Alloyangia pacifica: one gene and its partners. The protein of the gene in region 1 binds, or shares a complex with, the protein of each later gene. Links are inferred from orthologs where the notes say so. Each region holds a gene or a part of one and is shown in the gene's direction. Other genes may lie near its edges.

Region 1 (3,577 bases):
GGCGGGGCGCCGCGACCGCGCGAGATGGCGGCAGCCCTGTGGATGAAATCATGCAGCCGTCACATTCCATATTGTCATTGGGGCGGCGATTCCCCTATGGTACCCATTAGGCCAGTGGGTTTTGCGCCATCCGCGTGACACTGTGCCAAAGAGTTTCGCTGCTTCGGAGCCGTCCGCCACAGGACCCCGGGCAGACCGATCAGGCCGCAAGGCCAAGCACATTGCCCGGACCGCCCAAGGCGACGGGCCGCAACAAGGCACCGCGAGGCGTTTCGCCCTGACGGTGTCGGAGAAGAACCGCGATGAAGCGCGCGACGCAGATCAGGCACCTGGGCGAAGACAGATTGTCTTCCCGTGCCTGCGCGCCGCTCACCGCCCAGACAAGCCACGCCACATCACCTCGCAGCCCGGCTCCGCCCGGGTTTCTGGCGCATGTGCCGTGCACACGGAAAACATGGCAAAGAAAATGCTCATCGATGCCACCCACGCGGAAGAGACCCGCGTTGTGGTGGTCGACGGAAACAAGGTCGAGGAATTCGATTTTGAATCGGAAAACAAGCGCCAGCTAGCAGGCAATATCTACCTGGCGAAAGTCACCAGGGTCGAGCCCTCGCTGCAGGCAGCCTTCGTGGATTACGGCGGAAACCGCCACGGCTTCCTCGCCTTCTCGGAAATCCATCCCGACTACTACCAGATCCCCGTTGCCGACCGTCAGGCGCTGATGGAGGAAGAGGCTGCTCTGGCGGCCGAAGAGGACGAGGACGACAAGGAAAAGTCGCGCTCGAAGAACGCGCGGTCGCGCACCCGCCGCTCGCGCTCGCGCAGCAAGGCGGAGCAGGCGAGCACCGGCGACAAGCTGGTCACCGGCGAAGTCTCGGAAGAGGTCTCGGGCGACGTGTCCGAGGGCATCTCGGGCATGGAAACCATCGACCTCGGGGATGATGTTCTCGACACGCGCGACGACGAAGGTCTGTCGCCGATGGAAACCGTGGCCGAAACCCCGGTCGAGGAGCCCGTCGCCGAAGAGACCGATCTCAAGGCGCCGGACGAAGCGCCCGAGGCCGACGATCAGGACGATGACCACGAGCTCGACGCGGCGAAGTCGGATGATAGCATCGAGTCCGTCGCCGACGACGACACCGAGGAAGACATCCGCCCGGCGCGCAAGCCGCGGGCGCGGAAGTACAAGATCCAGGAAGTGATCAAGGTCCGCCAGATCCTGCTGGTGCAGGTCGTCAAGGAAGAGCGCGGCAACAAGGGCGCGGCGCTGACCACCTATCTGTCGCTCGCCGGTCGCTACTGCGTGCTGATGCCGAACACCGCCCGTGGCGGTGGCATCTCGCGCAAGATCACCAATGCTGCCGACCGCTCGAAGCTGAAGGAGATCGCGCAGAGCATCGACGTGCCGAAAGGCGCGGGGCTGATCATCCGGACCGCCGGCGCCAAGCGCACCAAGACCGAGATCAAGCGCGACTACGAATACCTGCAACGCCTCTGGGAGCAGATCCGCGAGCTGACGCTGCAATCGGTGGCGCCCGCGAAAATCTACGAAGAGGGCGATCTCATTAAGCGCTCGATCCGCGACCTCTACAACCGCGAGATCGACGAGGTGCACGTGGAAGGCGAGCGCGGCTACCGCAACGCCAAGGACTTCATGAAGATGATCATGCCGTCCCACGCGAAGAACGTGAAGCACTACCTCGACCCGATGCCGCTCTTCGCGCGCTACCAGGTCGAGACCTACCTCGGCGGCATGTTCAACCCGACCGTGCAGCTGAAATCCGGCGGCTACATCGTGATCGGCGTCACCGAGGCGCTGGTGGCGATCGACGTGAACTCGGGCCGGGCCACCAAGGAAGGCTCGATCGAGGAGACCGCGCTGAAGACCAACCTGGAGGCCGCCGAAGAAGTGGCGCGCCAGCTGCGTCTGCGCGACCTTGCCGGCCTCATCGTCATCGACTTCATCGACATGGAAGAGCGCAAGAACAACGCCGCCGTCGAGAAGAAGCTGAAGGACAAGCTCAAGACCGACCGCGCCCGCATCCAGGTCGGCCGCATCTCGGGCTTCGGCCTTCTCGAGATGTCGCGCCAGCGCCTGCGCCCGGGCATGATCGAGGCCACCACGCAGCCCTGCGCGGCCTGCCACGGCACCGGCCTGATCCGCTCGGATGACAACATGGCGCTGAACATCCTGCGCCAGATCGAGGAAGAGGGCGTGCGCCGCCGCTCCCGCGAGGTGCTGGTGAAATGCCCGGTGGGCATCGCCAACTACCTGATGAACCAAAAGCGCGAACACGTCGCCCAGATCGAGGCGCGCTACGGCATGGCCGTGCGCATCGAGGGGGACACGCATCTCGTCAGCCCCGACTTCTCGATGGAGAAGTTCAAGACCGCGACGCGCAACGTGCCCGAAGTGGTTGCGCCGGTGGTCTCGGCGACCGCCTCGCTCATGGACCAAGTCGACGAGGATTACCCCGGCGAGGAAGACGAGGACGAGGAACTGATCGAGGCGGAGGCCGAAGCCAAGGCACAGTCCGAGACCGACAGCGACAATGGGTCCGGCGACAATGGGTCCAGCGACGAGGATTCCGACGGCAAGCCCAAGAAGCGCCGCCGCCGCCGCCGCCGCTCGCGGTCGAAGAACCGGGATGGTCAGAACGGCGACGAGACCGGTGCTGACGACGAGGGCAACAGCGAGGCCAAGCCCGAGGCGCACGGCGAAGCGGTGCGCCAAGTGGCCGCCGAGGAGGTCGCCGAGGCTGCGCCAGAAACTCCGGCAGAGGCTCCGGCTCAAGCCGAAGCCGCGGATGCTCCCGCCGCCGAGGAGGCGTCCGCCGAGAAGCCCAAGCGGACCCGCCGCTCGCGCAGCCGAAAGAAGGCCGAGCCCGAGGTGACCGTGGTCGCCGCTGAGGAAGCGCCGGCTGAAACCCCGGTCGAAGCCCAGCCCGAACCGGGTGTGGTCGAAGCTGCGGTGGAAGCGCCTGTCGAAGCCGAGGCCCCCGCAGAGACACCGGTGGAACAACCGGTTGCCGAAGAGGCGGCTGCGCCCGCAGAGGTGACCGAAACCGCCGTCAATGCACCGGTCGCTGAGGCGCCTGCAGAGGCCGCCGCGGAAACGTCCAAGGACACCCCGGTCGAAACCGAGGGCGATGCCCCGGTTGCCGACGAGGTGGCTCAAGAGGTCGCTGAAGTGCCCGTCGCCGAGGAGGCCAAGGCCGAGCCCGAGCCCGAGCGCACCCCGGAGCCCGTCGCCGCCGAGGCGGACGACGCGTCCAAGCCCAAGCGCAGGGGCTGGTGGAGCCGCTGAGGCCCCGCCGACAGAGCTAGAGAAAACGCCCCGGCCCGAGCGCCGGGGCGTTTTGCGTTCAGGAACCGTCGCTTGCGGGGCGGGCGGCGCGGGCGGGGCGTGGCCCGCGCACATCATTTCAGCCGGGGAACGCAGACGTGAGGCGCTGCCGCGTGACGAGGCGCGCCTGATCGCCTATTCGGAGGGCATGTTCGGAATCGAGATCATCGACGCAAGCCTGCTCCCTGCCATGATCGTGGCGCTTTTCGGGGGGGTTATCTCGTTCCTGAG
Region 2 (3,082 bases), 680 kb from region 1 along the record:
AAGGACAACCACTCGCGTCGTGGCCTTCTGAAGCTCGTGGCTCAGCGCCGCAAGCTGCTGGACTATCTGAAGGGCAAGGAAGAGGCACGTTACACCGACCTCATCCAGCGCCTCGGCATTCGCCGCTGATCCGCGCAGGATACGGAAGTCGCAGCGCCCGCTCCTCTGGAGCGGGCGTTTTGCGTTTCGGGCCTTGCGCCCTGGGGGCGGTCCCCGGCCTGTCCGAGGGCGCGCCGCGCTTATCACTTCCCAAAAGGCGGATTCTCCTGTATGCGCGCCCCATCTGAGACGTGACGCCTTTGGCTCCCGGGCACATGCAAGAGGATAGGGAGCGGTGGCAATGGGGCCACCATAGGAACGGGAGACCCGGAGGGCCGGGAGTGCTCCCTTACAGGATACGCTACATGTTCAACGTAACGACGAAATCCATGCAGTGGGGCGAGGAAACCCTCACCCTCGAGACCGGCAAGGTTGCCCGTCAGGCAGACGGCACCGTCATCGCCACGCTCGGCGAGACCTCGGTCATGGCCAACGTGACCTTCGCGAAGGAACCGAAGCCGGGCCAGGATTTCTTCCCGCTGACCGTCCACTACCAGGAAAAATACTATGCCGCGGGCAAGGTGCCCGGTGGCTTCTTCAAGCGCGAGGCGCGTCCGACCGAGAAAGAGACGCTGACCGCACGCCTGATCGACCGTCCGATCCGTCCGCTCTTCGTCCCCGGCTTCAAGCATGAAGTGCTGGTGATGTGCACCGTGCTGTCGCACGATCTGGTCAACGACCCCGACGTCGTGGCGATGATCGCCGCCTCGGCCGCGCTGACCATCTCGGGCGTGCCCTTCATGGGTCCGATCGCCGGCTGCCGCGTCGGTTACACCGATGGCGAGTACGTGCTGAACCCGACCGTCGACGACATGCAGGGGCTGCGCAACAACCCCGATCAGCGTCTCGACCTCGTCGTCGCCGGCACCAAGGACGCCGTGATGATGGTGGAATCGGAAGCCTACGAGCTGACCGAAGACGAGATGCTGGGGGCCGTGACCTTTGCGCACGCGCAGATCCAGCCCGTCATCGACCTGATCATCGATCTGGCCGAATCCGCCGCGAAAGAGCCTTTCGACTTCCAGGCGCCCGACTACTCGGAGCTTTTCGAAGTGGTGAAGGGTCTGGGCGAAGCCAAGATGAAGGCCGCCTACGCGATCACCGACAAACAGGCGCGCGTCGCCGCCGTGTCGGCCGCCAAGGAAGAGATCAAGGCACAGCTGAGCGAAGAGCAGCTCGAAGACGCGAACCTCGGTTCGGCGATCAAGAAGCTCGAGTCGGTCGTGCTGCGCTCGGACGTGGTGAAGAACAAGCGCCGCATCGACGGCCGCGCGCTCGACCAGGTCCGTCCGATCGTGTCGGAAACCTCGGTCCTGCCGCGGACCCACGGCTCGTCGCTGTTCACCCGTGGCGAAACCCAGGCGCTGGTCGTGACCACGCTGGGCACCGGCGACGACGAGCAGATCATCGACGCTCTGCACGGCAACTTCCGCTCGAACTTCCTGCTGCACTACAACTTCCCGCCGTACTCGGTGGGTGAAGTGGGGCGCGTTGGCTCGCCGGGTCGCCGTGAAATCGGCCACGGCAAGCTGGCATGGCGCGCGCTGCAGGCCGTGCTGCCGGCACCGACCGACTTCCCCTACACCATCCGCGTGGTGTCCGAGATCACCGAATCCAACGGCTCGTCCTCGATGGCCTCCGTCTGCGGCGGCTCGCTGTCGATGATGGATGCAGGCGTTCCGCTGAAGGCGCCGGTGGCCGGTGTGGCCATGGGCCTCGTGCTGGAAGACGACGGTGAGTATGCGGTGCTGACCGACATCCTTGGCGACGAGGACCACCTCGGCGACATGGACTTCAAGGTCGCAGGCACCGAGAACGGCATCACCTCGCTGCAGATGGACATCAAGGTCGCGGGCATCACCCCCGAGATCATGAAACAGGCGCTGGCACAGGCCAAGGACGGCCGGATGCACATCCTCGGCGAGATGGCCAAGGCCCTCACCGAAGCCGGCGATTTCTCGGTCCACGCCCCGCGCATCGAGACCATGCAGATCCCGACCGACAAGATCCGTGAAGTGATCGGCTCGGGCGGCAAGGTGATCCGCGAGATCGTCGAAGTGTCGGGCGCCAAGGTCGACATCAACGACGATGGCGTGATCAAGATCGCCTCGGCCAACGGTGAAGCCATCCAGAAGGCCTATGACATGATCTACTCGATCGTGGCAGAGCCGGAAGAGGGCGCCGTCTACAAGGGCAAGGTCGTGAAGATCGTCGATTTCGGCGCCTTCGTGAACTTCTTCGGCAAGCGCGACGGCCTCGTGCACGTCAGCCAGATCGAGAACCGCCGCCTGAACCATCCGTCGGATGTGCTGAAGGAAGGTCAGGAAGTCTACGTGAAGCTGCTTGGCTTCGACGATCGCGGCAAGGTGCGCCTCGCCATGAAGATGGTCGACCAGGAAACCGGCGAAGAGCTGGCAGCGGACAAGAAGGAAGAGACCGCGGAGTGATCCGCGGCCTCGGCCCTCGCTGAAATGCACAACCGCCCCGGCCTTTCGGTCGGGGCGGTTTCTGTTGGGGGGGGGGCACTCGCCGCGGCGCGCGGCGCCCGTGTCCGGCTTCAGTGCAGCAGGGCAGGGGCCCGAGGCTGATCCAGCACCAGAGACGAGGTGCCCGCTCCGGCCCAGAAGCCTTCGAGGTGACGCGCAGGGTCGACTTTCTGGCGCATCTCCTCGGTGAGGGCCAGTAGGCCGGTCACCTGGTCCTGCGACCAGCTCAGCAGCAGCCCGGGCGCCGAGATCGCCGAAATCGGCGCATCCATCAGGGCCACCGGCGGCTCGTCGCGGTGCAGCGCCTCGACCGGGCAGTCCAGCGAGGAGGTGCGGGTCTCGTCCCAGAGGGTGACCTCGTCGAGGCGGAGCGCCTCGAAATAGGGCACAAGCATCGGCTCGAGGACCAGCGGCAGCCAGTCCTCCTCCGGCTTGTAGAGCCCTTCCTGACGGCAGTGCCGCGCGATCCGTGAGACAAGCGTGGCATCGAGATCCGG
Region 3 (3,068 bases), 230 kb from region 1 along the record:
CTGGCGGACCCCCGGAAAGGTCATCAGGATCGCCGAGATGGTGACGATGAGGATCAGCCAGCCGGTAAGACGCACGAGGATGCGGCTCTGCGTGACGTGCTTGCGCGCCAGGAAATTGTCCTCGGCATCGAGCGAGAATTTCCTAAGCCGCACCGTCGTCCAGATGTGCAGCGCGGTGTGCACCACCCAGGCCACCAGCACGATGAAGGCGATCAGCAGCGCGTGCTGCGCGAGGTCGCGCCACGTCGCATCGAGCGGCGCCACCGCCACGCCTATGGCCAGGAAGAACACCACCAGACCCATGCGCAGCGGACGGCGGGTGCGCGACACGAGGCTGCGCCAGAAGAGTTCGCGCTTCTCCACCATCCGGGTCAGCAGGCCGAAGACCAGCCGGAACGCCAGCACCCCGACCATGAAGGCCACCCCGAGCACCGCCGTGGGCATCACCCAACCCGGCAACACAGGGATGATCGCCTCGACCGTCTCCGAAAAGTCCGCCACCTGCTGTTCGAGCTGGTCGAGCTCGGAGATGTCGGCCACCTGCTGGCCGATCTGGCTGAGTTCGTCTTCCATGCATCACGTCCGCGCGGCACCGTCCTCCCCTCGGCACCCCTCTCGCGGCCTTTCCTGCTGATCATTGCCTATGCGTCTGCAGCAAAAACCTAGAGGCCATTTCCCCAGGGGCAAAAAACAATCCTGCAAGCCCATGGAGTTGTTAGCGCAACCCCATGGGAATAGGCTATGTTAGCGTTACCGTCATTGTTTACATCTGCCGAACCCCTGTTATAGCTCGTCGCGAACCCATTCCTTTGCGAGGGACCCATGAGCATCATCATCGACATTCACGCCCGCGAGATCCTCGACAGCCGGGGCAACCCCACCGTCGAAGTCGACGTCACGCTGGAAGACGGCACCATGGGCCGCGCCGCGGTGCCCTCGGGCGCCTCGACCGGCGTGCACGAGGCCGTGGAAAAGCGCGACGGCGACAAGGCGCGCTACATGGGCAAGGGCGTGCTCGAGGCGGTGGCCGCAGTCAACGGCGAGATCGCCGAAACCATCGTCGGCTTTGACGCCACCGAGCAGCTGGCCATCGACATGGCGATGATCGAGCTCGACGGCACCGACAACAAGGGCCGGCTCGGCGCCAACGCCATCCTCGGCGTGTCGCTCGCCGTGGCCAAGGCGGCGGCAGAGTTCACCGGCCAGCCGCTCTATCGCTACGTCGGCGGCACCTCGGCGCGCGTCCTGCCGGTGCCGATGATGAACATCATCAACGGCGGCGAGCATGCCGACAACCCGATCGACATTCAGGAATTCATGATCATGCCGGTCTCGGCGACCAGCATCGGCGAAGCCGTGCGCATGGGCTCCGAGATCTTCCACACGCTGAAGAAGGAACTCTCGGCGGCGGGCATGTCGACCGGTCTCGGCGACGAGGGCGGCTTTGCGCCCGAGCTGGCCTCGACCAAGGACGCGCTCGACTTCATCCTGAAATCCATCGAGAAGGCCGGCTACAAGCCCGGAGAGGACATCTACCTCGCGCTCGACTGCGCCTCGACCGAATACTTCAAGGACGGCAAGTATGAGATGAAGGGCGAAGGCCTCTCGCTCAGCTCCGCCCAGAACGTCGACTACCTTGCCAAGCTCTGCGAAGACTACCCGATCATCTCGATCGAGGACGGCTGCGCCGAGGATGACTGGGAAGGCTGGAAGCTGCTGACCGAGAAACTCGGCGCATCGGTTCAGCTGGTCGGCGACGATCTCTTCGTCACCAACCCCGAGCGCCTTGCCATGGGCATCGATCAGGGCGTGGCCAACTCCATGCTGGTCAAGGTCAACCAGATCGGCACCCTGTCCGAGACGCTGAAGGCCGTCGATATGGCTCACCGCGCGCGTTACACCAACGTGATGTCGCACCGCTCGGGCGAGACCGAGGATGCCACCATCGCCGACCTCGCTGTCGCCACCAACTGCGGCCAGATCAAGACCGGCTCGCTGGCCCGCTCAGACCGGCTCGCCAAGTACAACCAACTGATCCGCATCGAGGAAATGCTGGGCGAAGCGGCGGAATACGCCGGCCGCTCGATCCTCAAGCGCTGATCTCGGACCACCAAGAATGGCGAAGGGCGGGGAATTTCCCCGCCCTTTTTCTATAGGCCGCCGCCCTGCGCTTCTGGTCTTTGCAATACGCCCCGTCCCGGCGTCACCGGGAGCACCAGGCTCGGAGGGGGCTCGCCCCGTCCGCTGCGCGGATTCCTCGAAATCACCTGCTCTCGGAAGACCGGGTCAGGACGCGCTCTTTTCCTCGACCGCCTCTGCCAGCGCCTCGGCGCGGGCGGCAAGCTCGGCCATGGCCTCGGTCAGGCTGCGCGGGATCACCGGCACCTCGACGCGCTCGGCTTCAGGCGGCGGGGCATCGCGCAGGGCGCGCACCTCGGCGGCCATGGCGCCCATGCGCTCTTCGGCTTCGCGCAGCCGGTCCTCGGTCTCGCGCAGGCGATCCTCGAGGCCGGCGGTCTTGTCTGCCAGCATCAGCCCGGCCATCAGCAGCATACGCGCCTCGGGCATGCGGCCGATCTGACCGACCAGCACCTGCGCCTCGGTGTCCAGCATGCGCGCGGCGGCCTGAAGATATTGCTCTTCGCCCTCCTGGCAGGCGACCTCGAAGAGGCGACCGCCGATCGGGATCTCGACTTCGATCTGCGACATCACAGCTCCTCCGGATTGGTCGCGGCGGCCAGCACCGGGGTCAGCCCCGCCAGCAGCGCCCGCGCCTCGGCTTCCTCGACACCGCGCGCGGCGCGCAGCGAGTCGAGTTCGGCCAGCATGGCCTGGTTGACCAGATGCGGCTCGCCGATGCCCGCCTCGAGCGCGGCGCGCATCTCGGCCTGTGACCGCATCAGCATGTCATTGGCCTGGCGCAGCCGCTGCAACTCGCCGTCGAGCGCCGCAAGGGCCTCCTGCTGCTCGGCGAGCTGTGCCGCCAGGGCCTCGGCTCCTGCAGCGCCTTCCGGCGGATTTTCCAGCTGCGCGTGCAGTTGCCGCACCCGCTCCTCGAGCTGGGAGTT

The links. The genes of interacting proteins can lie anywhere in the genome.
Region 2: the proteins of CEW88_RS08135 (region 1) and pnp are in contact, whole or in part, in a cryo-EM structure (PDB 9QH0), measured with the Escherichia coli proteins. The link is inferred for Alloyangia pacifica from one-to-one orthologs.
Region 3: the proteins of CEW88_RS08135 (region 1) and eno are in contact, whole or in part, in a solved structure (PDB 2FYM), measured with the Escherichia coli proteins. The link is inferred for Alloyangia pacifica from one-to-one orthologs.

Annotation. Positions count from the first base shown.
Region 1 is NZ_CP022189.1:1,693,880-1,697,456, reverse strand. Bases 61-3,507 are described here. They hold CEW88_RS08135 (Rne/Rng family ribonuclease), read left to right. Parts: upstream 61-454; coding sequence 455-3,307; downstream 3,308-3,507. Other genes in these bases: CEW88_RS08130 (cytochrome c biogenesis CcdA family protein), read left to right, coding at 3,495-3,507. Also shown: more of CEW88_RS08130, read left to right, coding at 3,508-3,577. UniProt on the Escherichia coli protein: Endoribonuclease that plays a central role in RNA processing and decay. Required for the maturation of 5S and 16S rRNAs and the majority of tRNAs. Also involved in the degradation of most mRNAs.
Region 2 is NZ_CP022189.1:2,373,104-2,376,185, reverse strand. Bases 24-2,975 are described here. They hold pnp (polyribonucleotide nucleotidyltransferase), read left to right. Parts: upstream 24-404; coding sequence 405-2,546; downstream 2,547-2,975. Other genes in these bases: CEW88_RS11435 (hypothetical protein), read right to left, coding at 2,657-2,975; rpsO (30S ribosomal protein S15), read left to right, coding at 24-129. Also shown: more of rpsO, read left to right, coding at 1-23; more of CEW88_RS11435, read right to left, coding at 2,976-3,082. UniProt on the Escherichia coli protein: Involved in mRNA degradation. Catalyzes the phosphorolysis of single-stranded polyribonucleotides processively in the 3'- to 5'-direction. Also involved, along with RNase II, in tRNA processing.
Region 3 is NZ_CP022189.1:1,465,626-1,468,693, reverse strand. What follows is about bases 24-2,961. They hold eno (phosphopyruvate hydratase), read left to right. Parts: upstream 24-822; coding sequence 823-2,100; downstream 2,101-2,961. Other genes in these bases: CEW88_RS07035 (hypothetical protein), read right to left, coding at 2,709-2,961; CEW88_RS07040 (cell division protein ZapA), read right to left, coding at 2,287-2,709; CEW88_RS07050 (mechanosensitive ion channel family protein), read right to left, coding at 24-573. Outside these bases: more of CEW88_RS07050, read right to left, coding at 1-23; more of CEW88_RS07035, read right to left, coding at 2,962-3,068. UniProt on the Escherichia coli protein: Catalyzes the reversible conversion of 2-phosphoglycerate (2-PG) into phosphoenolpyruvate (PEP). It is essential for the degradation of carbohydrates via glycolysis.